Regions from separate parts of the Hymenobacter sp. NBH84 genome, predicted to be linked through region 3. Evidence: riboswitches for the same ligand, from Rfam matches in the RefSeq annotation. Region 3 holds a riboswitch; each other region holds the start of a gene.
The links. A riboswitch is a leader RNA that binds a small molecule or an ion and turns the genes downstream of it on or off. The one in region 3 is predicted to bind S-adenosylmethionine.

Region 1 (7,326 bases), 870 kb from region 3:
CAGCGGGCCTTTTGTGTTGTGTGTCAAAGCTCATTCGACACTTAAAACCCAACCAATATTTCTATTGAGCTTCCAGCATCATCTGCGAGCCGTCGGGAGCTTTCAGCGTGATTTCATCCTTGGTCAGGTTCACCACGTCGAACGTCATAGAATTGGGCGCGCCAGTAGGCGTGAGGGTAATTTTCTTGGCCGTTTGGTCGAAGGTGTAGTTGCCCTGCATGCTCTGCGCGGGCGACGACATATTGAACGAACCATTGGAGTAGAATTTTAGCTCTGTTTTCTTGTCGGCGCTGGTTTGGGCCACTTTTTCGCCGGCGGCATTGGTTTCTTTGTCAGTTGTCCAGGTTTTGCTGTCGGTGCCATAGAGCAGGTTGGTTTCGCCTACTTTGTTTTCTGAGCTACAGCTAGCCATGAACAGAGACACTAGTACCAACAGGCTGGCTAGGTAAGAAAGAGGAGAACGTTTCATAGGGAGGAGTGAAATGGGGTGAATAAAGCAAATCGCACAATACGGTATAGCACTGCGCCGATATTGCGACTTCTACGCCCCTAGCTCGAAAGAGTTTACCACACGCAAGCGCTACCGTGCTCCGCACAACCAAAATGCCCGGCAAGCGTAAGTTACGCAAGACCGTATGAGGCTCAGCCACATGCGGTTTTTCCTAGTTCCCTCACCTCCTAGCATTTGATATATCATGGGACTCTTTGATTTTCTGAATAAAGGCGAAGAAAAACCTGTTGCCCCCGCCGCCGGGACGCCCAACGCCAATGCCGACACCGATTTCTTCGGCAACAGCAAAGCCGATACCACTACCGCAGCAGCTACCACGAGCGAAACCTACACGGTAGTAAGCGGCGACTCGCTCTCCAAAATTGCTAAAAACCACTACGGCGACGCCAGCAAGTGGCACCAGATTTACGACGCCAACAAAGGCACTATTGGCAGCAACCCCGACAAGATCGAGGTGGGCCAAGTGTTACAATTGCCTAAGCTCTAAGCTAACCCAATATATCAAAAAGCCGCTTTCTGCTACAGAAAGCGGCTTTTTTTCTTGTATATACCTCTCTCCTACGGCCCTCGCAGCCCCATTGCATTTCCGGCCGTCGTGTCGAAAAAATATTTTCGTTAAAGTTTGGATTTTAAAATCCTGCCTTTACATTTGCAACCACCAACCCGGTACTCCCCCAACACGCTGGGGTAGTTTTTTTGAGATTTATACAGAAGTGGCGAGAGAACAGGCTCCGTGACCCACTGGCAACCATCCGCAGAAGCGCGACAGGTGCCAATTCCTGCCCGCTTGGCGTATTGCCGGTGGGAACTATAACCTTGAGTACCACATGTTGCTTTCATCCGACTTCATCCCTACCCACCCGCACACTCCGGCCGCCTCGTCGCGCTCCGAAAGTTTTGCGGGTTCTTGCATTTCGCTGGCTGCTGCGCCGATGCGAATGCGAATGTGTTGGGGTTGTCGGATGTAGCTCTTTGATGCTGCCGTAGCGCGCATCGCTTCTTTTCCTTGCCAGCACGCCACTTGTTGCCCTGCGCACAAGCGGCCCTCTCCTCCGACGCATGCCCTGCTGCGTCCCTGGCCCGGCTCCGACAGCCCCTAGAGTTTCCTAATTCTACTTTTTTCTTCTTCTCTGACTCGTTTTTTTCGTTTTCCATATGTCTACGCAGAACCTCCACTTCGAAACCCTCCAACTCCACGCCGGCCAACAACCCGACCCTACCACGGGTGCCCGTGCCGTACCGTTGTACCAAACTACTTCCTACGTGTTCAAAAACGCGGAGCACGGTGCTAACCTGTTTGCACTGAAGGAGTTTGGCAACATCTACACCCGCCTAATGAACCCCACCACCGACGTGTTTGAGCAGCGCGTGGCGGCTCTGGAAGGCGGGGTAGCGGCTGTGGCAGTAGGCTCGGGCCAGGCGGCGCAGTTCATCGCCCTCAACAACATCTTGCAGGCCGGCGACAACTTCGTGAGCACCACCTACCTCTATGGTGGCACCTACAACCAGTTTAAGGTAGCATTTAAGCGGCTGGGCATTGAAGTGCGTTTCGCCGATGGCGACAAGCCCGAGGAATTTGAGAAGCTGATTGACGACAAAACCAAGGCTATCTACCTGGAAACCATCGGCAACCCCAGCTTCAGTATTCCAGACTTCGAGAAGATTACGGCTATTGCCAAAAAGCACGACCTGCCGGTGGTAGTAGACAACACCTTTGGGGCGGGCGGCTACCTGTTCCGTCCCCTGGAGCACGGCGCGCACATCGTGGTAGAATCGGCCACGAAGTGGATTGGCGGCCACGGCACCAGCGTGGGCGGCGTGATTGTAGACGGCGGCAAGTATGACTTCGGCAACGGCAAGTTCCCGCAGTTCACGGAGCCATCGGATGGCTACCATGGTCTGGTGTTCAACGACGTATTTGGGGTAGGCGGGCCATTTGGCAACATCGCTTTTGCCATTCGGGCACGGGTAGAGGGCCTGCGCGACTTCGGTCCCGCCATCAGCCCCTTCAACTCCTGGCAGCTACTGATTGGCCTGGAAACGCTCTCGTTGCGCGTGGAGCGCACGGTAGAAAACACCCTGAAAATTGCGAACTGGCTGGAGCAGCATCCGCAAGTGGAATCGGTGAACTACCCTGGTCTACAAAGCAGCCCCTACTACCCCCTGGCGCAGAAATACCTGCCCAAAGGCGCAGGCGGCGTGCTTACATTCAGCATCAAAGGCTCGAAGGAAACGGCTACTCAGTTCATCGACAACCTGAAGCTAGTGAGCCACTTGGCCAACGTAGGCGATGCCAAAACGCTCATCATCCAGCCTTCGGCTACCACGCACCAGCAGTTGTCGGAAGCAGAGCAGCTAGCCTCGGGCGTGATGCCTACCTCCCTGCGCCTCTCAGTAGGCATTGAGCACTTTGAAGACATCAAAGGTGACCTGCAACAAGCTTTTGATGCGGTGAAAAACCTCGCTACCCCCGACGAGTCGGAGGAGGCGCTGCAAAAGCCAGCCAAGGAGCACGTGCAGCCGCTGGAAGTATAAGCCTGTCATTTGGAACGCAGTGAGAAATCTGAGTGAAGACCCCAGGTTTTACTCAGATTTCTCACTGCGTTCGAAATGACAATCTAATTGGTCCGGTGCCGACTGGGTTTTGTTTTTGGGGTGGGACTTTTAAACGTTCCCTCGGCACCGGCTCCAATTTGAGGTATATTCTATGCGCAGGAAGTGCGTACCGGGCGCACGATGGCGGCCGGTACCACTGCCTGCTTTTCGCGTTTTATGGAGGATTCAACTCACCTTTTTGTATCACCTGAGCCCTTTCCGCTGGAGAGTGGCACCTCCCTACCCCAGATGCATGTGTCTTACTGCACCTGGGGTACGCTGAATGCCGCTGGCACCAATGTGATATGGGTGTGCCACGCACTCACGGCCAACGCCGACGTGCTGACGTGGTGGCCCGGCTTGTTTGGTGCGGGCTTTTACTACGATCCGGCCGACTGGTTTATCGTGTGCGCCAATGTGCTGGGCTCCTGCTACGGCTCCACGGGGCCACTCACGCCAGCCGCGCCCGGCGCACCGGCGCCCTACCAGGCGTTTCCCCTGGTCACCATCCGCGACCAGGTGGCCGCCCACGAGTTGTTGTGCCAGCACCTGGGCATCACACAAATTCACACGCTGATAGGTGGCTCGCTAGGCGGGCAACAAGCCTTGGAGTGGGCCGTGCAGCAGCCTGCTTTATTCGAGCATTTGGTGGTGCTGGCTACCAGCGCCCAGCATTCGCCCTGGGGCATTGCCTTCAACGAAGCCCAACGCATGGCCATTCTGGCTGACCCTACCTACCACGCGGCCACACCCGACGGCGGCCAGGCTGGCTTGCAAGCAGCTCGGGCCGTAGCGCTCCTCAGCTACCGCACCTACGATGCCTACGGCCAAACGCAGCAGGAAGACACCGACGAGAAGCTCACTGATTTCCGCGCCAGCGCCTACCAGCGCTACCAGGGCCAAAAGCTCGCGGCTCGTTTCGATGCGTATTCTTACGTAACGCTATCGAGGGCTATGGACTCGCACAATTTGGGTAGGGAACGAGGAGGCGCAGCAGAAGCACTGGCCCGCATCCGGGCGCATACGCTGGTTCTGGGTATTTCTTCCGATGTGCTGTTTCCGCCCAGCGAGCAGCAATTCCTAGCGCAGCACATTCTCGGCGCCACCTACGCCGAAATGGACTCCTGCTACGGGCACGATGGCTTTTTGATTGAGGTAGAGCAGATTGCGCACCACTTGGCGCAGTTCTATGCTACTGCGCTAGCCCAGTAGCTACACTTGCTCACCTATATAAGTAGTGTGTTTGTTGAGTAGGTTTGCGCCGAACAAGCTGCTACGTTATGCCTACCCTCCCTCCGACCCTCCGACCCGGCGACCGGGTTGCCATTGTTTGCACCGCCCGCAAAGCCTCGCACGAAGAGCTTGTCGCCGCCGTTGCTACCCTCACTGTATGGGGCCTAGAGGTAGTACTGGGTGCGTCCACCAACGTAGCGCAGCATCAGTTTGGCGGCTCCGATGAGGTACGCCGGCAGGATTTGCAGCAAATGCTGGACCGCTCCGATATCCGCGCGATTCTGGTGGCGCGGGGTGGCTACGGCACCACCCGCATCCTCGACCAGGTAGACTTTTCTGGCTTCGCTGCCAACCCTAAATGGGTAGCCGGCTTCAGCGACATCACGGCCCTCAACTGTCATTTGCTGGCCCTGGGTCACGCCAGCATCCACGGCGTCATGCCGCTGCTGTTTCACCAGGCGGGCGGCGAGGCATCATTGGAAAGCCTGCGACAGGTGCTGTTTGGGGAGCCGGTTTCGTATGCTGTGCCGGCGCACCCGCTCAATCGCATAGGCACGGCCGAAGGTGAACTGGTAGGCGGCAACCTTAGCCTACTCCAAACAATCACCGGCACTGCTTCCGATGTGTCTACGGCCGGGCGCATCTTATTTTTGGAAGACGTAGAAGAATATCTCTACAGCATCGACCGGATGCTGGTGCACCTCGACCGCACCGACAAGCTGCGTAACCTGGCGGGGCTAGTGGCCGGTCATTTCTCGGCCCCACAGGACAATACAGTGCCTTTCGGGCAAACGCCGGAGGAAATTATTGCCACCTACGCCAGCAAGTATGAGTTTCCGGTAGCATACGGTTTTCCGGTAGGCCACGAGCCCGAGAATATGGCGCTGGTGGTGGGCCGCCGGGCACGGTTGGTAGTAGGTGAGGACGGTACACAACTACAGTACTTATAAAAGCAAAGGGCCACCGCGTTGTAACGCGGTGGCCCTTTGCTTTTATAGATAACTTGTTTACTCTCCGTAAATCGTCGTCAGCACCGTTTGGCCCACGGCTTTGAGCGTGCGCTTGTCGATGATGTCCATGTTATCGAGGGTGGTGTGGTGGTAGGCGGGGAAGTACTCGTCGCCAACGGGTAGGTGGTCGATGATGTCGATGGTGCGCACGCCGGCCTGGTTGGTGTACACGTGGTCGTCGTCAATGCCGGGCGCACTCTGGAACAGGAAATAATCGGAGTAGCCGAGGTTGGAGGCGTTGTTCCACACCTTGTCTACCACGTCCTTGGCATTCTGTACCGACAGTTCCTCGCGGCTGAATTTGGCATTCTGGGCGCCTACCATATCCAGCAAAATCCCGAAGCTGGGGTTGTAGTTGGCCGGCACTTTGTTTTTGGCCCAATACTGTGAGCCCAAGCACCAGCTGTCGGTGCCGTCGGTAATACGGTTTTTCAACTCGCCTTGGGTTGATTCGTCGTAACCGTAGTCTTCGGAGTCAAACAGGATGAAGTCGATGCCCACGTTGGGCTCCAGGCTATCGGGCTGCATGCTGAGCTGGCGGGCCATTTCCAAGGCAATGCCCACGCCGCTGGCGCCGTCGCTGGCCCCATCGAGCGGGGCGTTTTTGTTCTCTTTGTCTTTATCAGCAAACGGGCGCGTGTCCCAGTGGGCAAACACCGCCACGCGCCGCCCCGCCTGCGGGTTGAACTGCGCAATGATGTTGCGGCTGCGCAGCATCTTACCATCAAACGCCATCGCCTCAAACGGCTGCTCGCGCACACTTAGCCCAAAGCTTTTAAACTTGTCTACAATCCAGTTGCCGGTGGCTACGTGGGCCTTGGAGTTGGGCACACGCGGCCCAAACGCTACCTGCTTAGCTGTGTAGGCATAGGCCGAGTCGGCGTTGAAAGCGGGGGCTTTGGGTAGGGCAGGCGTTTCGGGTGCGGTGGCGGTGGTTTCGGCCTGGTTGTCTTTCTTACAACCCGTTACGAGCAGCAGCAACGCCAGCGCAGGAGCCAGCCAGGAGAATTTTTGGGTCATTTTATTGAAATAAATAGCGCGCTAAGAACGTCATTCCTCGACAAGCCCAGAATGACGGTCAGACGAAGTGATTTTCTACGTCAAAACGTATTGCGTTAACGACAAACCTACTCTTCGCTGTACGCCCAATCAACACCTGCTTTGGTGTCTTTCACCACAATGCCCTGCTCTTTAAGCGCGGCCCGGATTTCGTCCACTTTTGCGTAGTCTTTGGCAGCTTTGGCTTCTTGGTAGAAGTGCAGCGTGAGGTGCAGCAGTTGCTCGGCGTCGGCGCGAGGCTCGTCGGCCAGGCCCAGAATGTCGGTCACCAACGCACGGTAGGCAGCGGTAGTTTCCTGCAACGCAGCCTCGCTCACGTTGGCGAGGGTAGCCAGATTGGCTCCGTAGCCGTTCAGCTTGCGCAGCAGGTTGAACAGGCTGGCCACGCAGCGGGCCGTGTTCAGGTCGTCGTTGAGGCCCACGAAGCAGTCGGCCGTCAGCTTGCGCAGCTCAGCATCGGCCTTTTCAGTGTCGGGGGCGCGCTCGGTACCTTCGGGTAGGGCCAGCTTGTCGAGTAGGCGCAGGCCGTTCATGAGCTTACGGTAGCCTTTGCGGGCGGCTTGCAAGCCTTCCTCCGTCACATCTATGGGCGAGCGGTAGTGGGCTTGCAGCAGGAAGAAGCGCACCACCATGGGCGAAAACACCTGCGACAGCGCCTCGGTGGTGCCGGCAAACAAGTCGGTGAGGGTGATGAAGTTGCCCGTCGACTTGCTCATCTTCGTGCCGTTCACCGTAATCATGTTGTTGTGCATCCATACCTGCGACTCGTCGGTGTGCGAGTGACTGGCTTGGCTCTGGGCAATTTCGCACTCGTGGTGCGGAAACATCAGGTCCAGTCCACCGCCGTGGATGTCGAACTCCTTGCCCAGGTACTTGCGGCTCATGGCCGAGCACTCCAGGTGCCAGCCCGGAAAGCCT
Region 2 (7,326 bases), 1.3 Mb from region 3:
TCGAAAATGAACAGCGGTATTACCGGCGCATTGTCTTGCAAAGCGGCTGCTAGGCCGGTATTATCGGTGATGCGCAAGTCGCGCCGGTGCCAGAAAATCGTGATTTTCATAAGGGTTGTTTCTTATGCAACTGAAAAATCTGTCATCCTGAGCTTGCGAAGGACCTTCTCACGGTAGAACGACCATCGTAACAACGACTCGTTCTAGCGTGAGAAGGTCCTTCGCAAGCTCAGGATGACAGATTACAAAACATCACTGCCTTACTTCAACCGGCCCATGCCACCATGCACGGGCAAGACCTGGCCCGTGATGAAGCTGCTGTGGTCGGATAGTAGGAACGACGTCATGTAGGCCATATCCTGGGGCTGCCCCACGCGCTGCAAGGGGTGGCGCTTGGCGCTTGCCTCGGCCTTCTCGGGGGTGTTGAGGAGGGTAGCTGCCAGGGGCGTATCGGTGAGGGAAGGCGCGATGCAGTTCACGCGGATGTTAGCGCCAGCATACTCGGCGGCCAGGGCGCGGGTGAGGCCTTCCACGGCGGCTTTCACCGTGGCCACGCTGGTATGAAAACTCATGCCCGTTTCGGCGGCTACGGTGCTGAAAAGCACGATGGAAGCGCCATTGGCTTTTTTCAGCCGCTTCACCACGGCCTGCACCACTTGCACAGCACCCAGCACGTTCAGCTCAAAATCCTGCCGAAAATCAGCCGGCGCAATGCGCTCGAAGGGCCGTAGCCGAATGCTGCCGGGGCAGTATACCACACCGTGCAAGGTGTCGGGTAGGGAGTCGAAAGCGGTAGCGGCAAGGGGCTGCGTAACGTCGAGGGGTAGGAAGGTGGTGCCCAACTCGGCCAGCTCCGGCGACTCGTGCCGCGAGGCCGTGAACAGATTGGCTTTCAGGCCATGCAGCAGGTGAGCTGTAGCCAAGCCAATACCGGAGGATGCACCTACCAGGAGAATATTCTTATCAGCAAATTCCATGAAAAGCGAAGCAAGTGAACGGTTGAGTTTCTGCTACGCAGGAATGGCTGTAGGTGGTTATTACCAGCTCAAAAAAGCTCGACAGCTAGCAGGATTCTTTCCCGATAGCCGTCGAACTATAAGTTGATAGACAATCAATTACTCGGCAAAATACGCGGCGGCTCCGGCGAGCTGGGTATCGGCGGGCCGAGCGGTAGCTGCTGCTCGCAACGGGGTAGGGAGGCGCACTACGCAAATGCCGGGCAGCCGCAGCCACTCGGCTTGCGCCAGTTGAGCCAGCCCAATGGTACCTGTGAGGTAATGCCCGCGCACGGCCGAGCGGAAGGTTTCGTGCACCCGCGTGAAGTCGGCTTCCTGGGGGACATGCTCGTCCGTGAACGTCACCAGCACGTCTACTTCAGCAGCGTCGGGCGTCAGGGCTGAGTCGATGTTCTGGCTGATTTTCTTGTACTCGTAACGGTAGCCGTAGGTAAGGGCCGACAAGTCGCTGAGCACGGCCGAGGCGGTAGGCACCGCGCCTGCCCCGCGGCCCAGAAAAAACTGTCGGTCGGCAAAGCCGCTCTGGGTGATAAGGCCGTTGTACTCGTCCTGCACCCGTGCTAGCTCGTGCTCGGGGCGCACCAGGGTAGGCAGTACGGCAGCCGCCACGTTGCCGTCGGGGAGGCGGCGAGCCTCGGCAATGAGCTTGAGCGACAGGCCTTTCTCGCGGGCGTAGTCCGAGGCCAGGTCGCTTAGGCGGTCGATGCCCACGGCTAGGATTTGCTGGGGCGAGGTCACCAGTCCGAACGCGTGCGTGAGCAGCAGCACCAGCTTGTTGCGGGCGTCCAGACCTTCCACATCTAAAGCAGGATTGCTCTCGGCGAAGCCCAACGCCTGCGCCTTGCTTAGGGCCTCGGCAAAGGAAATGGCATCGCGGTGCATGGCCGTGAGAATGTAGTTGGTGGAGCCGTTGATGATGCCCTCCACCGCTTCCAGTAAGTCGGTGTCGTAGTATTCCTCCAGGTTCCGAATGACGGGTAAGCTGGCGCAGGCGGCAGCCTCATAGAGCAACGGAGTGCCGGTTTGACGCTGCAATTCTATCAGCTCGGGCAAGTGCTCGGCCAACATCTTTTTGTTGGCCGTCACCACGGCTTTGCCCCGGCGCAGGGCCTCGGTCACGATGTGGTAGGCTTTGTCAGCGTCGTCAATCAACTCCACAATCACGTTCAAGGACTCATCATTCAGCAGATCGGCGCGGTCGAACGTAAACAGCTCGGTGGGTAGGCTGCGCTGCTTGGCGCGGTCTTTCACGCCAATGCGGCCAATGCGGGCGCGCAGGCCGGGCGTGCGTTCTAAAACAGTGTGCAGGCCCTGGCCTACCACGCCAAAACCAAATAAACCAATACGGATGTCGGAGCGAGTCATGCGGAAAACGAAATCAAGGCAGCGGCTACTGCCGTAGGTGAGGGAAAATTTCGCCTCCACCCCAAAGCATCTCACCAAGATTTCTTCCCGAAAAGGCCCAAAAAAAGCCCTTCCGACAAGTCAGAAGAGCCAAACCCCAAAACGGGGCACTAAGCCTTTCGTAACTTATCTTCATCTGCTGTCGCAGATTCAGGATGTAGCACCTTGTAGCTATGACTACCGGTTGCTAAGGCATCGCAGGGCCTGTCCCTCCGCCTTTCTTGATAAGTGCTCCGTTGTGGGAGCGGTAGGGCAAATATACGAGGCCCGCGGTTGGCGGCAAGTATTTGCTTTCGTACTTGCTCGTAGCACTACCCACAATCGCCTTCGCACTCGCTCGGCTATGCCGAGCGAGTGCGAAGGTGAGTGCATGAGTACAAAATTGAATGGAAGTGCCTAATAATTGTCATTTTGATCGTAAAAAGCAGCCTTTTTTGTCCTTTCTGTTAAATTATTGCCTAGTTTGAGGCCGCGCTGACTAAAACACCACTACCTACTCATGAACATTCGCAAACTCCTCGTTGCCAATCGGGGCGAAATTGCCATTCGCGTAATGCGTGCCGCTACCGAATTGGGCATCACCACGGTAGCCGTATACACCTTCGAGGACCGCTACTCCCTGCACCGCTACAAGGCTGATGAGGCCTATCAGATTGGCGAAGACGACGAGCCGCTGAAGCCCTACCTCGACATTGAAGGCCTGCTGCGCATAGCCAAAGCCAACGGTGTAGACGCCATCCACCCCGGCTACGGGTTTTTGAGCGAAAACGCGACCCTGGCCCGGCGCTGCGGCGAGGAAGGCATCATCTTCGTGGGGCCGCGGCCCGAGGTGATGGAGGCGCTCGGCGACAAGGTGCGCGCCAAGGAAGTGGCCTTGCGCGAGCAAGTGCCTATTATTCAGAGCAGTGAAGAAGAGTTGAATGACTTCGAAACAGCTCGCGCCGAAGCCAACCGCATCGGCTACCCCGTAATGCTGAAGGCTGCCAGCGGCGGCGGCGGTAGAGGCATGCGCGTCATCCGCGACGACGACCAGCTGGAGAAAGGCTTCTTCGAGGCCCGCAACGAAGCCCTGAAAGCATTCGGCGACGACACCGTATTCCTTGAGAAGTTTGTGGAGCAACCCAAGCACATTGAGGTGCAGGTAGTGGCCGACGCCTACGGCAGCGTAACGCACCTCTACGAGCGCGACTGCTCGGTGCAGCGCCGCTTCCAGAAGGTAGTGGAGGTAGCGCCCGCCCTGGGCCTAGCCGAGGAACTACGCGAGCAATTATACGACTACGCCCTGCGCCTGGCCCGCGCCGTGAACTACAACAACGTGGGCACGGTGGAATTTCTGGTGAAGCCGGAGGAAGGTGAGATTTACTTCATTGAGGTGAACCCGCGCATTCAGGTAGAGCACACTGTCACGGAAATGGTCACGGGTGTCGACCTCATCAAAACCCAGCTTTACATCGCGTCGGGCTACCACTTGCAGGACCCCGAAATCAACCTCGACCCGCAGGTGCGGCCCCGCATTACGGGCTTTGCGTTGCAGTGCCGCCTCACCACCGAAGCGCCCGAAAACGACTTCAAGCCCGACTACGGCACCATTGTGGCCTACCGCTCGGCGGGCGGTTTCGGTATCCGGCTGGACCAGGGCTCGGTGTACCAGGGCGCCAAGATTCTGCCGTTTTTTGACTCGCTGCTGGTGAAGGTGTCGGCCCAGGCGCCTACCCTTAAGGAGGCGGCCGAGCGGATGCTGCGCACCCTATCGGAGTTCCGGATTCGGGGTGTGCGCACTAATATTCAGTTCCTGCAAAACATTGTGGCGCACCCTGATTTTCAGAATGGTAGCGCCACCGTCGACTTCATCAAAGACCATCCCGAGCTATTCAAGTTTGAGGTGCGCCAAGACCGTGGGACCAAGCTGCTGACCTTCCTGGGCGACATCATCGTGAACGGCAACCCCGACGTGCACGGCGCCCAGGACCCGGCCCGCGACCTGCCCAAGCCCAAGCTACCCCACTACGACGCCACCGCACCCTACCCCCCCGGCACCAAAAACCGCCTTACCGAACTAGGTCCTGAGGGCTTTGCCAAGTGGCTGCGCGAGGATACCCTCATTCACTACACCGATACTACCCTGCGCGACGCCCACCAGAGCCTGTTGGCCACGCGCATGCGCACCTTTGATATGCTGAAGGTGGCGGAGCGCTTCGCCAAGCAGCACCCCCAGACGTTTTCGCTGGAGTGCTGGGGCGGTGCTACCTTCGATGTGGCCCTGCGCTTCCTGCACGAAGACCCCTGGGAGCGCCTGGCCAAGCTGCGCGAGGCCGTGCCCAACATCCTGCTACAAATGCTGATTCGGGGCGCCAACGGCGTGGGCTACAAGGCCTACCCCGACAACCTGGTAGAGCGCTTTGTGCAGCAGAGCTGGGAAACCGGCATCGACGTGTTCCGCATTTTTGATTCGTTGAACTGGATGCCGGGTATGGAAAGCTGCATCCGGTTTGTGCGCGAGAAGACGGGGGGGCTGGCCGAGGCTAGCATCTGCTACACCAACGATTTGCTGGACCCGCAGAACAAGAAATACAACCTCGATTACTACCTGCGCCTGGCCCGACAAATTGAGGACGCCGGCGCAAACATTCTGTGCATCAAGGATATGGCGGGCCTCCTGAAGCCCTATGCCGCGCAGGAGCTGATTGCCGGCCTGCGCGATACCATCAGCCTACCTATTCACCTGCACACCCACGACACCAGCAGCCTGCAAGCCGCTACCTACCTCAAGGCTGTGGAAGCAGGTGTGGATGTGATTGACGTGGCCTTGGGAAGCCTGTCAGGGCTAACCTCGCAGCCCAACTTCAACGCCACCGTGGAGATGCTACGCCACACGCCCCGCCACCGCGAGTTCGACCAGCAGAGCCTCAACGAGTTCAGCAACTACTGGGAAGGCGTGCGCACCTACTACCAGCCGTTTGAGTCGGGCTTGAAAGCTGGGTCGGCCGACGTGTTCCAGCACGAAATTCCGGGTGGGCAGTACTCCAACCTGCGCCCGCAAGCTGTAGCGCTGGGCCTGGGCGACAAGTTCGAACTGATCAAAAAGACCTTTGCCGATGTCAATCAGCTCTTTGGCGACATCACCAAGGTCACGCCTTCTTCGAAGGTAGTAGGCGATATGGCGCTGTTCCTGGTGTCCAACAACCTTACCACCCAGGATGTGTGGGACAAAGGCCAGACGCTAAACTTCCCCGAATCGGTGCAGAGCCTGTTTCGCGGCGATATTGGGCAGCCCGAAGGCGGTTGGCCCGAGGGCTTGCAGGAGATTATCCTGAAAGGCCAGCCGGCCTACACCGAACGGCCTAACGAGCACCTCGAAGTCATCGACTTTGATGCGGAGTGGAAGGTGTTTCAGCAGAAGTTTGGGCCGAGTGTGGAGTTCACGGACTTGCTTTCCTACCTGCTCTATCCTAAAGTGTTTGAGCAATACTGGGCCTTTGTGCAGGAGTACGGCGACGTGTCGGTGGTGCCCACGCGGTTGTTTTTCTACGGCCTGCAACCGGGCGAGGAAAGCATCATCGACATTGCCCGCGGCAAGAGCATCATCGTAAAATTCCGCTCCCTAGGCATTGCCAACGACGAGGGCAAGCGCACGGTGTTCTTCTCCATCAATGGCGAAACCCGCAACTTGGAAGTGCGCGACCGCTCGGTGGAAGTGGTGAAAGTACAGCACGCCAAGGCCGATAAAGCCAATCCGCGCCAGGTAGGGGCACCGTTGCAGGGGCTGCTGTCGCGCGTATTGGTGGAACCTGGGCAGGAAGTGAAGCGCAACGCCCCGCTGTTCATCATTGAGGCCATGAAGATGGAAACCACTATCACTGCCCCCGACGATACCACCGTGGAAGCCGTAACCCTGGAAGAGGGCACCCTCGTGAATGCCGACGATTTGGTACTGACATTGGGGTAGGAGTTTATAAAAGCAGTTAGCCGTTGGCTGCTAGCGTTTAGCCTTTTCAGTAAACGAAAGACTAAACGCTAGCAGCCAACGGCTAACTGCTTTTATAAACTCTACTCCGGCGCTTCGCCGGCGTGAAACTGTGCTACCACTTGCGTACCTGCAGGGGCACCCAATAGGCGGAGGGTGTCACCTTCTAGCTGATAGCGCGTGGTTGTTTCGAGGGCGTTGAGGTAGCGGGTTTCCAGGGACACACGCGGGCAGGCCATCTTAGTCGACATAAGCGGCGAAAAGCTCAACTGATCGTTGGCAGCCAGAGTGAAGCGGCCCCGGAAGCGGTTGCAACCAGCTTGTCCTTCGGCGCGGTTGCTGCTGTCGGCAGCCAATGTCAGGTATATTTCCTGGCTGTTTTCGGGGGTAGTTACGGCAGAATCACCTAGTTGCTCGAGTACCCAATACGTACCGCGTAGGGGAGTGGTGGTTGCGGTGGGCGTTTGAGTGGTTTCGGCAGGCTCGCGGCCGGCGCAACTGCCGAGCAGTGCCGCGGTGATTACGGAAGCGAAAAACGAAGAAATACGCATGAGATAGATGAGGGAAAAAACGAGGGAATAGGCAACAAAGATGAAATCTTTTAGCTTGCCGATTGCTATTGGTTGCAGCCAGAAACGCTAGCAGATACTGCTACGCAAGCAGAACCGTTAGAACCAACAGTATAGTATCTACTAAAAAGCAATACCATGAGGCAGTACGCAACTACACGTCGGGCAGTTGGTTGGGGCGGGATTATCGCCGGGTTGTTGGTAGGATTATCCGTCCAACAAAGTAAGGCCCAAGTGAGCCAGGTGCCTACCAGCGGCAGCGGCGTGATGGCTCAGGAAAACATCAACTCCATTGCGCGTGGTGGACAGGGATACACCATTGATACGCGATATCAGGGCTTGGTAGGCTCGCCTTACGCTATTGCGCGCTGGC
Region 3 (7,326 bases):
TTTTCTTGTCGCCCAGGTACTGCGCTAGGCTCTTGGTGAAGGTATGAATAGCGCCTTTGGTAGAGGCGTAGTCGATCTGGTGCTTGTTGCCTACCAAGCCTACAATGCTACCCGTGTTGATGATGGAATCACCTTCCTTCAGGAACGGAATGGCTGCTTGCGCCATGAAGAAGTAGCCCTTGATGTTGGTATCGAACGTGATGTGAATGTTTTCCTCCGGTATGGTCTCGAAGTTTTCGTAGCCCATCTGGTAGGCGGCGTTGTTTACCAGAATGTTGAAGCCGCCCAGCTCGGCGTGGGTGCGGCGCACGGCGTCGCGGCAGGCTTCTGCTGAGCGCACATCGCACTGAATCGACAAAAACTTGCGGCCCTGAGCGCGTACGGCCTGGCCTACTACTTCAGCGTCTTCGGCGTTGGTGTGATAAATAACGGCTACGTCGGCGCCTTCCATGGCAAACGCCAGCGCTACGGCCCGACCAATGCCGGAGTCGCCGCCCGTAATGAGAGCCACTTTGCCGGCCAGCTTGTTTGCTGGGTGGTAGCTCGACATATCCCAGTCGGGCTTCACATCCATGCCCTCTTCGCTGGTGGGGTAGGAGGTAGGTTTGGGGTCAATTTCGCTATTGGTAGGACGAGGTTCGTTGGGGTCAGTGCTCATGGTCAGAATAGTTTAGGTTGGTAAGGGATACGCAGGGTAGGGCGGAAGGTCAGGGGTAGGCCAAAAAGTTGTTGTGTTTAGAAATCCGTTCCAGAAAGTAACTCGCCCTGAAAACAGGAAAGCCTACCGCTCCGAGCAGTAGGCTTTCCTTGGTATAGCTAGATTACGTTGTAGGCAGTCGAAAACGGGGTGCCTGCATTCGGTACTTGGTCTTCAAAACGAAAACCGAGCAACGCTTATTTCTGCTCGATGTCCTGTGCCGCTTCCTTAGTTTCCTGCAACGAAGGATAATCCGTGTAGCCCTTCTCGCCGGCCACGTAGAACGTGGTAGGATCGGGGGTGTTGAGGGCGGCACCTTGCTCGAAGCGCTCCACCAGATCGGGGTTGGCAATGAACGGCACACCGAAGGCAATCAGATCGGCTTCGTTGTTAGCCAAGGCTGCCTCCGCAGTTTCCTGGGTGTAGCCACCGTTCAGGATAAAGGTGCCGTTGAAAATTTCGTGCAGCTTGGCGGCCACGGCCGGCCGGCTAGGCTGGGCCATGGGGTGGCCGGGTAGGGCCTCAATCACGTGCAGGTAGGCCAGGTTGAACTGGTTCAGTTGCTCCGTTACATAGCTGAACGTCGCCACTGGATCGGAATCCTGAATGCTGGCGCTACCCTGGGGCGAGAAGCGGATGCCCACACGGTCGGCGCCCAGCTCGTCTACCACGGCCTGCACCACTTCCAGCACAAAGCGGCTGCGGTTTTCTACGCTGCCGCCATACTCGTCGGTACGCTGGTTGGAGCCGTCTTGCAGGAACTGGTCGAGCAAGTAGCCGTTGGCGCCGTGAATTTCGGCGCCGTCAAAGCCGGCGGCTTTGGCATTGCGGGCGGCCTGGCGGAACTGGTCTACCACACCGGGGATTTCGCTCAGCTCCAGGGCGCGGGGGGTAGGCACTTCTTCCATGCCCTTGCCTGTGAAAGCCTTTGCGCCCTCCGGCTTAATAGCCGATGGCCCCACCGGCAACTCACCATTATGGAAAAACGGGTGCGATACACGACCCACGTGCCACAGCTGAATGTAGATGCGCCCGCCTGCTTCGTGCACCGCGTCGGTTACCTTTTTCCAGCCGGCCACCTGCTCCTCAGAGTAGATGCCGGGCGTGTTGATGTAGCCCACGCCTTGCTCCGATACCTGCGAGCCCTCCGTGATAATCAGGCCCGCCGAAGCGCGCTGCACGTAGTATTCCACGTGCATGTCGGTGGGCTTGTGCTCGGGGTTGTCGGCGCGGCTGCGCGTCATGGGGGCCATCACGAGGCGGTTGGGTAGGGAAAGAGCGCCCACGGTGAAGGGCGAGAAAAGATGGGTTGTCTGTGTCATGTTGAGTGGGTGTACAGCTACAGCAAAGGTGCTGCGCGTATCGGTGTCTACAACTCATGTTTGTACACGAATGTTTTGGCTGGTGCAGAGGTTATCAAATCTTAACACGCTCATGCTGCCGCGCCATCTTGCTCGCTGGTACTACTATCTATCACCCTACTGCGCCACAACCTCTACCCGCCGGTTGCGAGGCCGCTGGCGCGGGTCGCGGTTATCAGCCACTGGCCGGGTGCCACCATAGCCCACCGCCGCTAGCCGGAGCGAATCGATGCCTTGCTGCACCAGGTAGCGCCGCACTACCTGGGCACGTTTCTCAGAAAGATGTTGGTTGAGCGCCGCATCGCCTACATTATCGGTGTGGCCGGCTATTGCTAAGCGGAGCGCGGGCTGTTGCTCTAGGGTGCGGGCTAGCGCGTTCAGGGTAGGGTAGGAGGTAGGTAGCAACGCCGCCGTGCTGCGGGTGAAATAGAGGTTGGGTAACGTAAGGGTCTCGCCCTTCGTGAGCGTGTTCAGAGTAGGCAGAAGAAGAATTGGTGCTACAGCATCGGCGTCGGCTGCCTGGGGGCGCAACGCCGTAAGCGGCTGGATGGTGGCTGGGCGGCGCGTAGCCAGTTTGGTTTGCCGAGCCTTAGCCACGGATGCCACTTTGGAAGCAGTGGTAGTTGGTGGAGCACTGGGTGCGGCGGCTACTGTTGGCGGCAGAGTAGGGGTAGGGCGCGGCGCGGCTGTAGCCGGTAAAGAGGGGTAGAGGTAGCGCGTAGGAATAGGTGCCGGGTCAGTTTCGCCAAACCCTACGGCCTCACGCACCTTATCCCACCACGAAGGCTCCGTGAGAGGTGGTGTTTGCCAGGCCAGCAGCGCTCGGGTGTCGAAGTTTGCCTGAAAGTACTCCACTCGTATAGGGTAGTAGCGCCCAGCCTTCAAGATCATATGCGTAGAAGATATGGTAACTGGCTGATATTGCCAGGAGTCCAAGATTTGCTGCTGCCCAATCCATACGCGCATGCCATCGTCAGTAGCAATCTTGAATTTGTAAGTACCCGTCGAGGGAGCGTAGAGGTAGCCCGTCCAGCGTACCGAAAACCACTGGCCCGGCACCCCCGGCCCCGGCGATACATACCGCTCCGATGGTCGGCCGGGGGTAGGCGGGCTGTAGGTCCAGTCGAAGTCGATATTCTTATCGAGGCGAGTGAGTACCAGCTTCTCAAAGTCGCGCCCAGCATAGTACTGTCCTCGCAAACCCGTGCCGGCAGAAGGCGGCATAATAGTCTGCGCTAACACCGCACGGCTGAGCAGGAAACCAGAAAGCAGGAGGAAAATCCGCATAAGGTGCATAACCACGAAACCAGCGGGGGATAGATGCTCTGGGTTACTAGCCGCTGATGATACAAAATGCGGCAGAAGTAAAAGCCGTGACGATTTTTTCAACAGAGTGGCGCCTCCTACTCATCAAACAAGATTTTCGATCTACCAAGCCAACCTCGCGCAGCAGCCTCAGCAGAAAAGCCAGGACGGTTGTAATCTGAGCTTTGAGCTGTATCTTTGCGTATTACTTATCCAGAAAGACCGAGGGATTGGGCCCTGTGACGTCTTGGCAACCTGACATATTACAAGGTGCCAACTCCCATTTCGCCCTAGCTATTGGGCGGAAGAAGATAAGTACAGGAACCTGCTTCGGCGGTTTTCTCTTTCTGGATAAGCTTTCGTACCCGCTGCTTTCCCGAAGGAAAATCCATGAAGACGACCTGCCCCGACTCCCCGCTCTACGACATCCTCCAACGCCGCCTCCTGATCCTAGACGGCGCCATGGGCACCATGATTCAGCGCTACACGCTGACGGAGGAGGACTTTCGCGGCCCGCGGTTTGCCGACCACGCCAAGCCCCTGCGCGGCAACAACGACCTGCTCTCGCTCACGCGCCCCGACATCATCAAGAGCATCCACGCGGAGTACTTTGCCGCTGGTGCCGATATGGTGGAAACCAATACTTTCTCCGGCACCACCATCGCCCAGGCCGACTACGCGCTGGAACACATTGTATATGAGCTGAACTACGAGTCGGCGCGGCTGGCCCGCGAAGTAGCCGACGAGTTTACGGCCAAGGACCCCAGCAAGCCGCGTTTCGTGGCCGGCGCCATTGGCCCGACCAACCGCACCGCCTCCCTCTCGCCCGATGTGAACCGCCCCGGCTTCCGCGCTGTGACCTTCGACGAGCTGGCCCACGCCTACCACGAGCAAGTGCGTGGCCTGGTAGACGGTGGCTCCGACGCCCTGCTCATCGAAACCATCTTCGACACGCTGAACGCCAAGGCGGCCCTGTACGCGGTGCAGCAGTTCTTCGATGAAGGCGGCCGGCAGGTGCCCATCATGATTTCCGGTACCATCACCGACGCTTCGGGCCGTACCCTGAGCGGCCAGACGGTAGAGGCGTTCTGGAACTCCATTCGTCACCTGCCCCTACTCAGCGTGGGCCTGAACTGCGCCCTCGGTGCCGATCAGCTTAAAGTATATGTGAAGGAGTTGAGCCGCATTGCCGACGTGCACATTTCCGCCTACCCCAACGCTGGCCTACCCAACGCCTTTGGTGGGTATGATGAGTCGGCCGAGGAGTTTGCGGGTTTGGTGGAAGGCTACCTCACCGATGGCCTCGTGACGGTGGTAGGCGGCTGCTGCGGCACCACGCCCCAGCACATTGCCGAGCTGGCCCGCCTGGCCGACAAGTACAAGCCGCGCACCCTACCCAAGGTGCCGCCCGCTACCCGCCTGAGCGGGTTGGAGCCGTTCGGTATCACCGAGCAGAGCTTATTTGTGAACGTGGGCGAGCGGTGCAACGTGACCGGCTCGCGCGCCTTCGCCCGCCTCATTCGTACCGGCAACTACGAAGCTGCCCTGGCGGTAGCCCGCGACCAGGTAGAAGGCGGCGCCCAAGTCATCGACGTGAACATGGACGAAGGCATGCTCGATTCGGAGCAGGCCATGACCACCTTCCTCAACCTGATTGCCTCCGAGCCCGACATTGCCCGTGTGCCCGTCATGATCGACTCCTCGAAGTGGAGCGTGCTGGAAGCTGGCCTGAAGTGTGTGCAGGGCAAGAGCATTGTCAACTCCATTTCCCTCAAGGAAGGCGAAGAAGTATTTAAGGCCCGTGCCCGCACGGTGCGCCAGTACGGCGCGGCCGTGGTGGTGATGGCCTTCGACGAAAACGGCCAGGCCGACAGCTACGAGCGCCGCATCGAAATCTGCCAACGCAGCTACGATATCCTGGTAAACGAGGTCGATTTTGCGCCCGAAGACATCATCTTCGACCCCAACATCCTGACCGTGGGCACCGGCATGGAGGAACATCGCAACTATGCGCTGGACTTCATTGCGGCGGTGCGTTGGATCAAGCAGAACCTGCCCGGCGCCCTCACCAGCGGCGGCGTCTCGAACATCAGCTTCTCCTACCGTGGCAACGACGTAGTGCGTGAGGCCATGCACTCGGCCTTCCTCTACCACGCCATCAAGGCGGGCCTGGATATGGGCATCGTGAACCCCAGTCAGCTGGGCGTGTACGACGAGGTGCCGAAAGACCTGCTCGAACTATGCGAAGACGTCCTGCTGAACCGCCGCCCCGATGCCACCGAGCGCCTCGTGGACTTCGCCGAAACGGTGAAGCAGAAGGAAAAGGTGGAGGTAGTAGCCGATGCCTGGCGCAGCCTACCCGTGCAGGAGCGCCTGCAACACGCGCTGGTGCGCGGCATCACGGAGTTTATTGATCAAGATACCGAGGAAGTGCGCCAGCAGGTAGGGCGCCCATTGGAAGTAATTGAAGGCCCCTTGATGGCCGGCATGAACGTGGTAGGCGACCTGTTTGGGGCCGGCAAAATGTTCCTGCCGCAGGTCGTGAAATCGGCCCGCGTGATGAAGAAGGCCGTGGCCTACCTAGAGCCTTACCTGCTGGCCGACAAGCAAAGCGGCGACCGGCAAACCGCCGGTAAAATCCTACTGGCCACGGTGAAAGGCGACGTGCACGACATCGGCAAAAACATTGTGGGCGTGGTGCTGGCCTGCAACAACTTTGATATTGTGGACCTGGGCGTGATGGTGCCGCTGGAAAAGATTCTGGACGAAGCCGAAAAGCAACAGGTCGACATTATTGGCCTAAGTGGCCTGATTACGCCTTCGCTCGATGAGATGGTGTACGTGGCCCAGGAAATGGAGCGCCGCGGCCTGCAAACGCCCCTGCTCATTGGGGGCGCCACTACCTCGCGCCTGCACGCCGCCGTGAAGATTGCGCCTGCCTACACCGGACCCGTGGTGCACGTGAACGACGCCTCTCGCTCGGTGGGGGTAGCGGCAGGCCTGCTGGGCTCGGCCAAGGAAACCTACGCCCACACCGTGCGCGACGAGTACGAGACTCTGCGCAACGACTACGCCGGCCGCCAGCGCGACAAACGCTACCTCACCATCGAGCAAGCCCGCGAAAACGGCTTTAAGGCCGATTGGGAAGAAACGCCCATCACCAAGCCTACCTTCTTGGGAACGAAGGTGCTGGAAGACTACGACCTAGCCGAGTTGGCCACCTACATCGACTGGACGCCCTTCTTCCACACCTGGGAGTTGAAGGGCCGCTACCCCCGCATTCTGGAAGACGAAACGCTGGGCGAAGCCGCTACCAAGCTGTTCGAAGATGCTCAGGCTCTATTGCGTAAAGTCATCGACGAGAAGCTGCTGACGGCCCGCGCCGTGTTTGGCTTCTGGCCAGCCAATACCGTCGATTACGACACCATTCAGGTGTTCAAAGACGATACCCGGCAGGAGGTGGAAACGGAGTTCTTTACCCTGCGTCAGCAAGGCGAAAAGGGCAAGAACATCCCCAACGTGGCCTTCTCCGACTACGTGGCCCCGCTGGAAACCGGCCGCGCCGACTACATCGGCGGCTTCGCCGTAACGGCCGGCCTTGGCATCGAAAAGCTGCTCGATCAGTTTGAGCAAGACCACGACGACTATTCCAGCATTATGATTAAAGCCCTGGCCGACCGTCTGGCCGAGGCCTTCGCCGAGCGCCTGCACCAGCGCGTGCGGGAGGAGTTCTGGGGCTATGCCTCGGACGAAAAGCTTTCCAACGAAGACCTCATCAAGGAGCAATACCGCGGCGTGCGCCCCGCCCCCGGCTACCCCGGCTGCCCTGACCACACGGAGAAAATCACGCTCTTTGAGCTGCTGGATGCGGAAAACAAAACGGGCATTCACCTCACCGAAAACCTGGCCATGTACCCGGCTTCGTCGGTGAGCGGCCTGTACTACGCCCACCCCGCCTCGCGC
Region 4 (7,326 bases), 250 kb from region 3:
AGATGGGTAGCACGCGGGTGGCATTGGGCAGGTGCTCCTCCCAATAGGCTACTTTAGCCTCTACCTCAGCCTGATCGGCCTGGTCAATCTTGTTGACCAGCAGAAAGATGGGCGTGTCCTGCATTTTGCGCAGGCGCTCCACTACGGGTTCTTCGTCGTGCTTCTCGTAGATGTCCGTCACAAACAGCACCACGTCGGCATCTTCCAGCGATGAGTACACAAACGACATCATGGCGCTGTGCAACTCGTACTTGGGCTGAATAATGCCGGGCGTGTCGGAATAGACCAACTGGAAATCATCGCCGTTCAGAATGCCCAGGATGCGGTGACGCGTGGTCTGGGCCTTGCTGGTAACAATGCTAAGCCGCTCACCCATCAGGGCGTTCATCAACGTCGACTTGCCCACGTTGGGCTTGCCGATGATGCTCACGAAGCCGGCGCGGTGCGGTTTTGGTTCGGTATTCACGGGTTGTCAGGGAATTAGCCCGCAAAGGTACGGGTATTTTGAGCTTTTAGCTAGTAGCTGGCAGTCGTTAGCTTTTTTGTGGTTGGATTGAAGATAACCGGCCAACTTTGCGGTTACATAGTCAGCCTCTAGACATAAGTGAGCCTAGGAGCTGTCCGTTCTATCGAAAAAAGCGAATAGCCAACCGCTACTAGCTATCAGCTAAATAATAATGCCTACTCCCGCCACTCCCAAACGCCGCGTTGGCGTCCTGCTCGTCAACCTTGGCACACCCGACTCGCCCCGTACGCCCGACGTGCGCCGCTACCTCAATGAGTTTCTCACCGATGGCCGTGTAATTGACATGCCGGCCGCCGTGCGTTACCCTCTTTTTCAAGGCTTGGTAGTGCCGCTGCGGGCGCCCAAATCGGCCAAAATCTACCAGCAGCTCTGGGACACGGAGCGCGGTTCGCCCCTACTCTACCACGGCCTGGATTTGCAGAAGCTGGTGCAGGAGCAGTTGGGCGACGAGTACGTGGTAGCCTTCGGAATGCGCTATCAGAACCCTAGCATCGAGAAAGGGCTGGAGGAGCTGCGCGACGCAGCCGTAGACCGCATCATTGTGCTACCCTTGTTTCCGCAGTACGCGGCAGCTAGCACGGGCTCGGTGCAGGAAAAGGTGATGGATATTGTGAGCAAGTGGTGGATTGTGCCCAGCATCAGCTTTATCAGCAATTTCACCGATGACCCTAGCTTCATCGGCACCTTCGTGACACTGGGCAAGGCCGAAATGGCCAAACACGACTACGACCATGTGCTGTTCAGCTACCACGGCATACCAGAGCGCCACGTGCTGAAGGGTAGCTTCAAAGGCTACTGCCAGCTGGGCAAGTGCTGCAACACCTACAACAAGAACAACCGCTACTGCTACCGGGCGCAATGCTTCGAAACCTCGCGCCTGCTAGCCAAAGGCCTGGGCCTGCGCGACGACCAGTACACTGTGGCCTTCCAGAGCCGCCTGCAAAGCCGCCTGCGCGACCCGTGGCTGCAACCCTACTCCGACGAAGTGCTGAAGGAATTCCCCAAAAAAGGCATTCACAACGTGCTGGCCTTCTCCCCCGCTTTCGTGGCCGACTGCCTAGAGACGACCATTGAGGTAGGCGTGGAGTTCAAGGAATTGTTTGAGGAATCCGGCGGTAAGCACTGGCAGCTGGTGCCTTCCCTGAACTCGCATCCGCAATGGGTAGAAGGCGTGGTGAACATGATTCGCCAGAATTAGCAGCGCCTGATCAGTTAGCACGTCATTCCGAGCTGGTCGAGGAATCTCGCGTGCTGATGAAAGATAGAAATTACCGGGAGCACGCGAGATTCCTCGACCGGCTCGAAATGACGTGCTAGTATGGAAAACCCACTTTTCTAGCTATAGTTAGCCCGCTCAGAACCTTTCTTACCTTCGCTAGTTATATCCGACCTGCTACGTATAGCGGGTCGGATATTTTTTATTTGTGTTTTTCGGCGCTGTGTCTTTACCTTTGTGCCACCAATTCTTTCCCTTTGAAGGATTGTTTTTATACAGAGGCGTGGAGAGACAGGCTCGACGAAACGCCGGCAACCTCCGCTTAATGCGGAACGGTGCCAAGTCCTGACCATATAAAAACAAACAACCGTGGTCCATTCCAACAACCTCCGCACACTTGCTTCTCCTACCCTCTCCGGCCGTGTGGCCGCCTGCATGGGTATGATGTGCTGCTGTGCCTGTTGTTGTTGAAACGACCGGGAAGCATTTCCCTTTGACCTGAGTCTGCCTGCCTAAAGTGCCACCGGCAAGGCCCCGACTCCCCATCCGTACCGCGCACAAGCAGCCACAGCTGCCGCCGGCTACCCTTCCGCGGCCTCGTCCGCACTTCTTCCTCTAGATTTTTTTCGTTTTATGTCTACTTCCCTCGAATCGCGGGTTTCCGACCTACGCCAGCAGTTTGCTACCCAGGATGCACTAGATATCCTGCGCACTGCGGTAGAAGAGGCTCCCGGCAAAATTACTTTCTCTACCTCTTTTGGCATTGAGGATCAGATTATTACTCACCTGATTTTTGCGCACGACCTACCCATTGAGGTGTTCACGCTGGATACGGGCCGCAATTTTCAGGAGACGTATTCCACCTGGAGCAAGACTATTCTGAAATATCAGAAGCCCATCAAAGCCTACGCCCCGCAGACCGATAGTGTGCAGGCATTGGTAGAAGCCAAAGGCCCCAACAGCTTCTACGAGAGCATCGAGAACCGAAAGGAATGCTGCGGTATTCGCAAAGTGGAACCGTTGAACCGGGCGCTGCAAGGTCAGCAGATCTGGATTACCGGCATCCGGGCCGAGCAGTCGCAGAACCGCCAGACGATGGAGCCCGTGGAGTGGGACGAGCCGCATCAGCTTGTCAAAATACACCCGCTGTTCAACTGGACTTGGGAGCAGTGCTGGGCATTTGCCAAAGATAATGGCGTGCCTACCAACCCCTTGCACCAGCAAGGTTTCGTAAGCATTGGCTGTGCGCCCTGCACCCGCGCCATCAAGCCGGGTGAGGATTTCCGGGCTGGGCGCTGGTGGTGGGAAAATGCTGATGCCAAGGAGTGCGGCCTGCACGCTACCCACAACGGCCCCGACCCCGTGGTAGAATCGGTGCCAGCGTAGATCAATTGCTAAACCGGAACGTCATTTTTCCCGCTGGTCGAAATGACGTCTCCGTTTGGCAACTAACAACTGAATACAGACAACTCACTATATGCCTACCCTTGATTACCTGGACCGGCTAGAAGCCGAAGCCATTCACATTTTGCGCGAAGTAGCGGGCCAGTTTGAGCGGCCGGCGTTGCTGTTTTCGGGCGGCAAAGACTCTATTGTGCTCACACGATTGGCCGAAAAGGCTTTTCGGCCGGGCAAGTTTCCGTTTCCACTGGTGCACGTAGACACGGGCCACAACTTTCCTGAGGTGCTGGCCTTCCGCGACGCGCTGGCCGCGCAGCTCGGCGAGAAGCTGGTGGTGCGCAAGGTAGAAGACACCATCAAGCAGAAAGGCTTGCAGGACCCCACTGGCAAATACCCCAGCCGCAATCCGCTCCAAACCTACACGCTACTGGATGTAATTGAGGAGTTTGAGTTTGATGCCTGTATCGGCGGGGCGCGCCGCGACGAAGAGAAAGCCCGCGCCAAGGAGCGTATTTTTTCTGTGCGCGACGACTTCGGCCAGTGGGACCCCAAGCGCCAGCGCCCCGAATTGTGGAACATCTACAACGGCAAAATTCAGAAAGGCGAAAACGTGCGCGTGTTCCCTATTTCCAACTGGACCGAGCTGGACGTGTGGAATTACATTCGCCGCGAAAACATTGCCCTACCCGAAATCTACTTTGCTCACGAGCGCCAGTGCGTGGTGCTACCCGGCGGCCAACTACTGGGCCTCACAGAACACCTGCACCTCGATGCCGACGATGAGATTGTGAGCCGTCAGGTGCGCTTCCGCACTGTAGGCGACGCCACTTGCACGGCCGCCGTGGCCAGCGACGCCAGCACCGTGGAAGACATCATTGCCGATATCATCCAGGCCAAGGTGAGCGAGCGGGGTGCCACCCGCCTCGACGATACCATCTCGGAAACCGGCATGGAAGACCGTAAACGCAACGGCTATTTCTAAATGGTGAAGTTGTGAAGGGTGAAGTTGTGAATTACACGCACAATTCACCCACACGACAAACTCACAATTTCACAATCCCACAATTTCACCATTCCATCTCATGGATCTTCTTCGATTTATCACCTGCGGCAGTGTAGACGACGGCAAAAGCACGCTGATTGGCCGGTTGCTGTACGACTCCGATTCAGTGTCGCTGGATATTCTGGCGGCGCTGGAAAGCCGGGGCGCTGCCCAAGGCAACGTAGACTTGGCTTTGCTAACCGATGGCTTGAAAGCTGAGCGCGAGCAAGGCATTACCATCGACGTTGCCTATAAATACTTCACCACGCCGCGCCGCAAGTTCATCATCACCGATGCGCCGGGCCATGTGCAGTACACCCGCAACATGGTGACGGGTGCCAGCAATGCCGACCTAGCCATTGTGCTGGTAGACGCCCGCCATGGCGTGATTGAGCAAACGCGCCGCCACAGCATTATTGCGGCCCTACTTGGCATCAAGCACTTTGTGTTGGCTGTGAATAAAATGGATCTGGTGGGCTACGACGAGGACGTGTTTCACAAGATTGTAGCCGATTATCAGGATATCACCAAGCTGCTGAAGCTGACCGACGTAACGCCGATTCCGATAAGCGCTTTGCAGGGCGACAACATCGTACGCAACTCGGAGCACATGGCATGGTATACCGGTCCGAATTTGCTCGAGCACCTCGAAGCTGTGCCTGGCGCCGAGGAAACCAAGGCTGAGCCGCGCTTCCAGGTGCAGTATGTGGTGCGCCCCCAAACGGCCGAGCTGCCCGACTACCGCGGCTACGCCGGCCAGATTCAGAGCGGCTCCTACCGCCGTGGCGACAAAGTGCAGGTCCTACCTTCGGGTTTGGAATCGACCATTGAGGCCATTGAAATCAATCAGCAGGAAGTGGAAGAAGCCGTGGCCCCGCAAGGCGTGATCATCCGCCTGGCTGATGACGTGGACATCAGCCGCGGTGACACCATTGTGCCCGCGCACCATGTGCCGCACCTCACGCGCGAGCTGGAAGCTACGCTGTGCTGGATGGCCGAAACACCCTTGCGCGCTGGTCGGCGCTTCCTGCTCCAACACCACGCGGCCCTGGTGAAGGCATCGCTGCCTACTATTCTCTACCGCCTCGATGTACAAAGTCTCACGCACCTAGGCGCCGAGGAAGCCCGCCTGAACGACATCGTGCGGGTGCGCCTGAAAACGGCCGTACCGCTGGCCGCCGACCCCTACCGGCAGAACCGGAAGTCTGGCTCCTTTATTTTGGTAGATGAGCAGACGGGCAACACGGTAGCGGCTGGCCTCATCGAAGCTGTTGACCCGGACTATTTCACAGTGGCAGAGCCTGGCGCCGTGGCGTTTTCTATTTAATAGGAGCGCTTTGCACACGCCCATCGTTGCTGAAGTTGTTTATACATAGCGCTATCGTGCAACAACGGGCACGTGCAACGCCCCCCTACCTTAACTTCTCATGCCTACCCTCCCTACCCCTCGTCTGACCGTAGTAGGCGCCGGCCCCGGCGACCCGGAGCTGCTGACGCTGAAGGGCGCCCGCGTGCTGGCTGAGGCCGACGTGGTGCTCTACGACGCACTGGCCAACGACGAACTGCTGGCCTATGCCCCTACCGCCTTACAGATTTTTGTGGGCAAACGTCGGGGAAAGCGCGCTTACTCTCAGGATGAAATCAACGCCCTGATTGTGGAGCAAGCCCGCCAGCACGGCCACGTAGTGCGCCTGAAAGGCGGTGACCCTTTCGTGTTTGGGCGTGGCCGGGAGGAGATGCTGTATGCCGAGACGCACGGCCTTGCTACGGCGTATGTGCCCGGCATTAGTAGTGCGGTGGCAGCCGCGGGTAGCCTGGGCATTCCGGTTACGCACCGTGGCCTGAGTGAGGGCTTTCGGGTGATTACGGCTACCACATCGAGTGGGGAGCTATCGGGGGAGGTAATGGCGGCGGCACAGGCCAATGCTACTACCATTATTCTGATGGGGCTGAGCCGGCTGCAAGAGATTATGCAACTGTTTGCCCGGCACGGCGCGGCTCACCGGCCAGCCGCCGTAGTGCAAAACGGCACCCTACCTACTGCTCGCCTTGTGGTAGGCACGGTGGCCACTCTAGCTGCCCAGGCCGACGAAACCGGCATCGGTGCGCCGGCCATTATCGTGGTAGGCGATGTGGTAACGCTGGCCACCACCCAGGCTACGCCCCAGGAGGCAGCCACTATTCTTTATCAATACGCTCAAGTAGCCTAAGGGCTTTCTGCATGTCAACTCCAACCAACTCCCTACCCTTCGGCCTCGACCCCTCTAGCCTCGACCAGCAAAGTGCCACGCTGAAACCGGAGCAGTTGCTGTGGCTAAGCGGCTACTTCTATGGGCGCTACGCCGCCACGGGTGCTGTACCAGCAGGCGAGCAAACGGCAGCGGCTCCGGCTGCTCTCAGCGCTACGCCGGCTCCAACTGCCCTCCCGCCCATCACCATTCTCTACGGTTCCCAAACCGGCAACGCCAAAAAGGTAGCGCAACTGGCCGCTGAGGCTGCCGCCGCCAAGGGCTTGCAGGCAGTGGTGAAAGACATGAACGACTACGCCCCGCGCCAGTTGGCACAGGAAAAGTTGCTGCTGGTAGTGGTGAGCACGCAGGGCGAAGGCGACCCGCCTATTTCGGCGGAGGAGCTGCACCGCTTTCTGCTTGGCAAGCGGGCACCCCAATTGCCGGAGTTGCGCTACGCCGTATTGGCCCTCGGCGACCAGAGCTACCTGCAATACTGCCAGACTGGCAAGGAGTTCGACGCCCGTTTGGCAGAGCTGGGCGGCCAGCGCCTGCAAGACCGGGTAGATGTAGACGTAGCGTTCATTCCGCCCTCAAAGCAGTGGATTGAGGAGGTGCTGACGAAAATTGCTGCGGAAGCTACGCCATCGGCCAGCGTGTCGGCCGCTGCGGACGTGACCGGCAGCGCACCCGCACCTGAGGCCCCGGTGTACTCACACGACCATCCGTTTGAGGCCCGCGTGCTGGAAAGCATCCAGCTCAACGGCCGTGGATCGACGAAAGAAACCTACCATTTAGAGTTAGACCTAGCCGATTCGGGCCTTGTCTACCAGCCCGGCGATGCGTTGGCTGTGGTACCGGTAAACGAAGCGCCGCTGGTAGAGCACACGCTCCGCGCCGCCGGCCTGAGCGA

Region 1: linked by a shared signal. The riboswitch ahead of F1C16_RS15155 (O-acetylhomoserine aminocarboxypropyltransferase/cysteine synthase family protein) and the one ahead of metH (methionine synthase) in region 3 are both predicted to bind S-adenosylmethionine.
Region 2: linked by a shared signal. The riboswitch ahead of F1C16_RS04170 (homoserine dehydrogenase) and the one ahead of metH (methionine synthase) in region 3 are both predicted to bind S-adenosylmethionine.
Region 4: linked by a shared signal. The riboswitch ahead of F1C16_RS19815 (phosphoadenylyl-sulfate reductase) and the one ahead of metH (methionine synthase) in region 3 are both predicted to bind S-adenosylmethionine.

The regions. Positions count from the first base shown of each region.
Region 1 covers NZ_CP043644.1:3,605,512-3,612,837, forward strand. The annotation lists gene F1C16_RS15145 (hypothetical protein) at 62-469, opposite strand; gene F1C16_RS15150 (LysM peptidoglycan-binding domain-containing protein) at 696-998, shown strand; SAM riboswitch class I at 1,212-1,328, shown strand; gene F1C16_RS15155 (O-acetylhomoserine aminocarboxypropyltransferase/cysteine synthase family protein) at 1,667-3,046, shown strand; gene metX (homoserine O-acetyltransferase) at 3,284-4,318, shown strand; gene F1C16_RS15165 (LD-carboxypeptidase) at 4,387-5,289, shown strand; gene F1C16_RS15170 (M28 family peptidase) at 5,347-6,369, opposite strand; gene cysS (cysteine--tRNA ligase) at 6,477-7,326, opposite strand, start outside.
Region 2 covers NZ_CP043644.1:1,001,086-1,008,411, forward strand. The annotation lists gene F1C16_RS04160 (deoxyribodipyrimidine photo-lyase) at 1-110, opposite strand, end outside; gene F1C16_RS04165 (SDR family NAD(P)-dependent oxidoreductase) at 261-977, opposite strand; gene F1C16_RS04170 (homoserine dehydrogenase) at 1,116-2,381, opposite strand; SAM riboswitch class I at 2,544-2,651, opposite strand; gene F1C16_RS04175 (pyruvate carboxylase) at 2,920-6,366, shown strand; gene F1C16_RS04180 (META domain-containing protein) at 6,468-6,935, opposite strand; gene F1C16_RS04185 (hypothetical protein) at 7,092-7,326, shown strand, end outside.
Region 3 covers NZ_CP043644.1:4,473,212-4,480,537, forward strand. The annotation lists gene F1C16_RS18755 (SDR family oxidoreductase) at 1-658, opposite strand, end outside; gene F1C16_RS18760 (alkene reductase) at 895-2,019, opposite strand; gene F1C16_RS18765 (PA14 domain-containing protein) at 2,176-3,345, opposite strand; SAM riboswitch class I at 3,570-3,681, shown strand; gene metH (methionine synthase) at 3,754-7,326, shown strand, end outside.
Region 4 covers NZ_CP043644.1:4,722,533-4,729,858, reverse strand. The annotation lists gene era (GTPase Era) at 1-466, opposite strand, end outside; gene hemH (ferrochelatase) at 678-1,724, shown strand; SAM riboswitch class I at 2,011-2,102, shown strand; gene F1C16_RS19815 (phosphoadenylyl-sulfate reductase) at 2,376-3,128, shown strand; gene cysD (sulfate adenylyltransferase subunit CysD) at 3,220-4,125, shown strand; gene F1C16_RS19805 (sulfate adenylyltransferase subunit 1) at 4,226-5,512, shown strand; gene cobA (uroporphyrinogen-III C-methyltransferase) at 5,613-6,395, shown strand; gene F1C16_RS19795 (assimilatory sulfite reductase (NADPH) flavoprotein subunit) at 6,407-7,326, shown strand, end outside.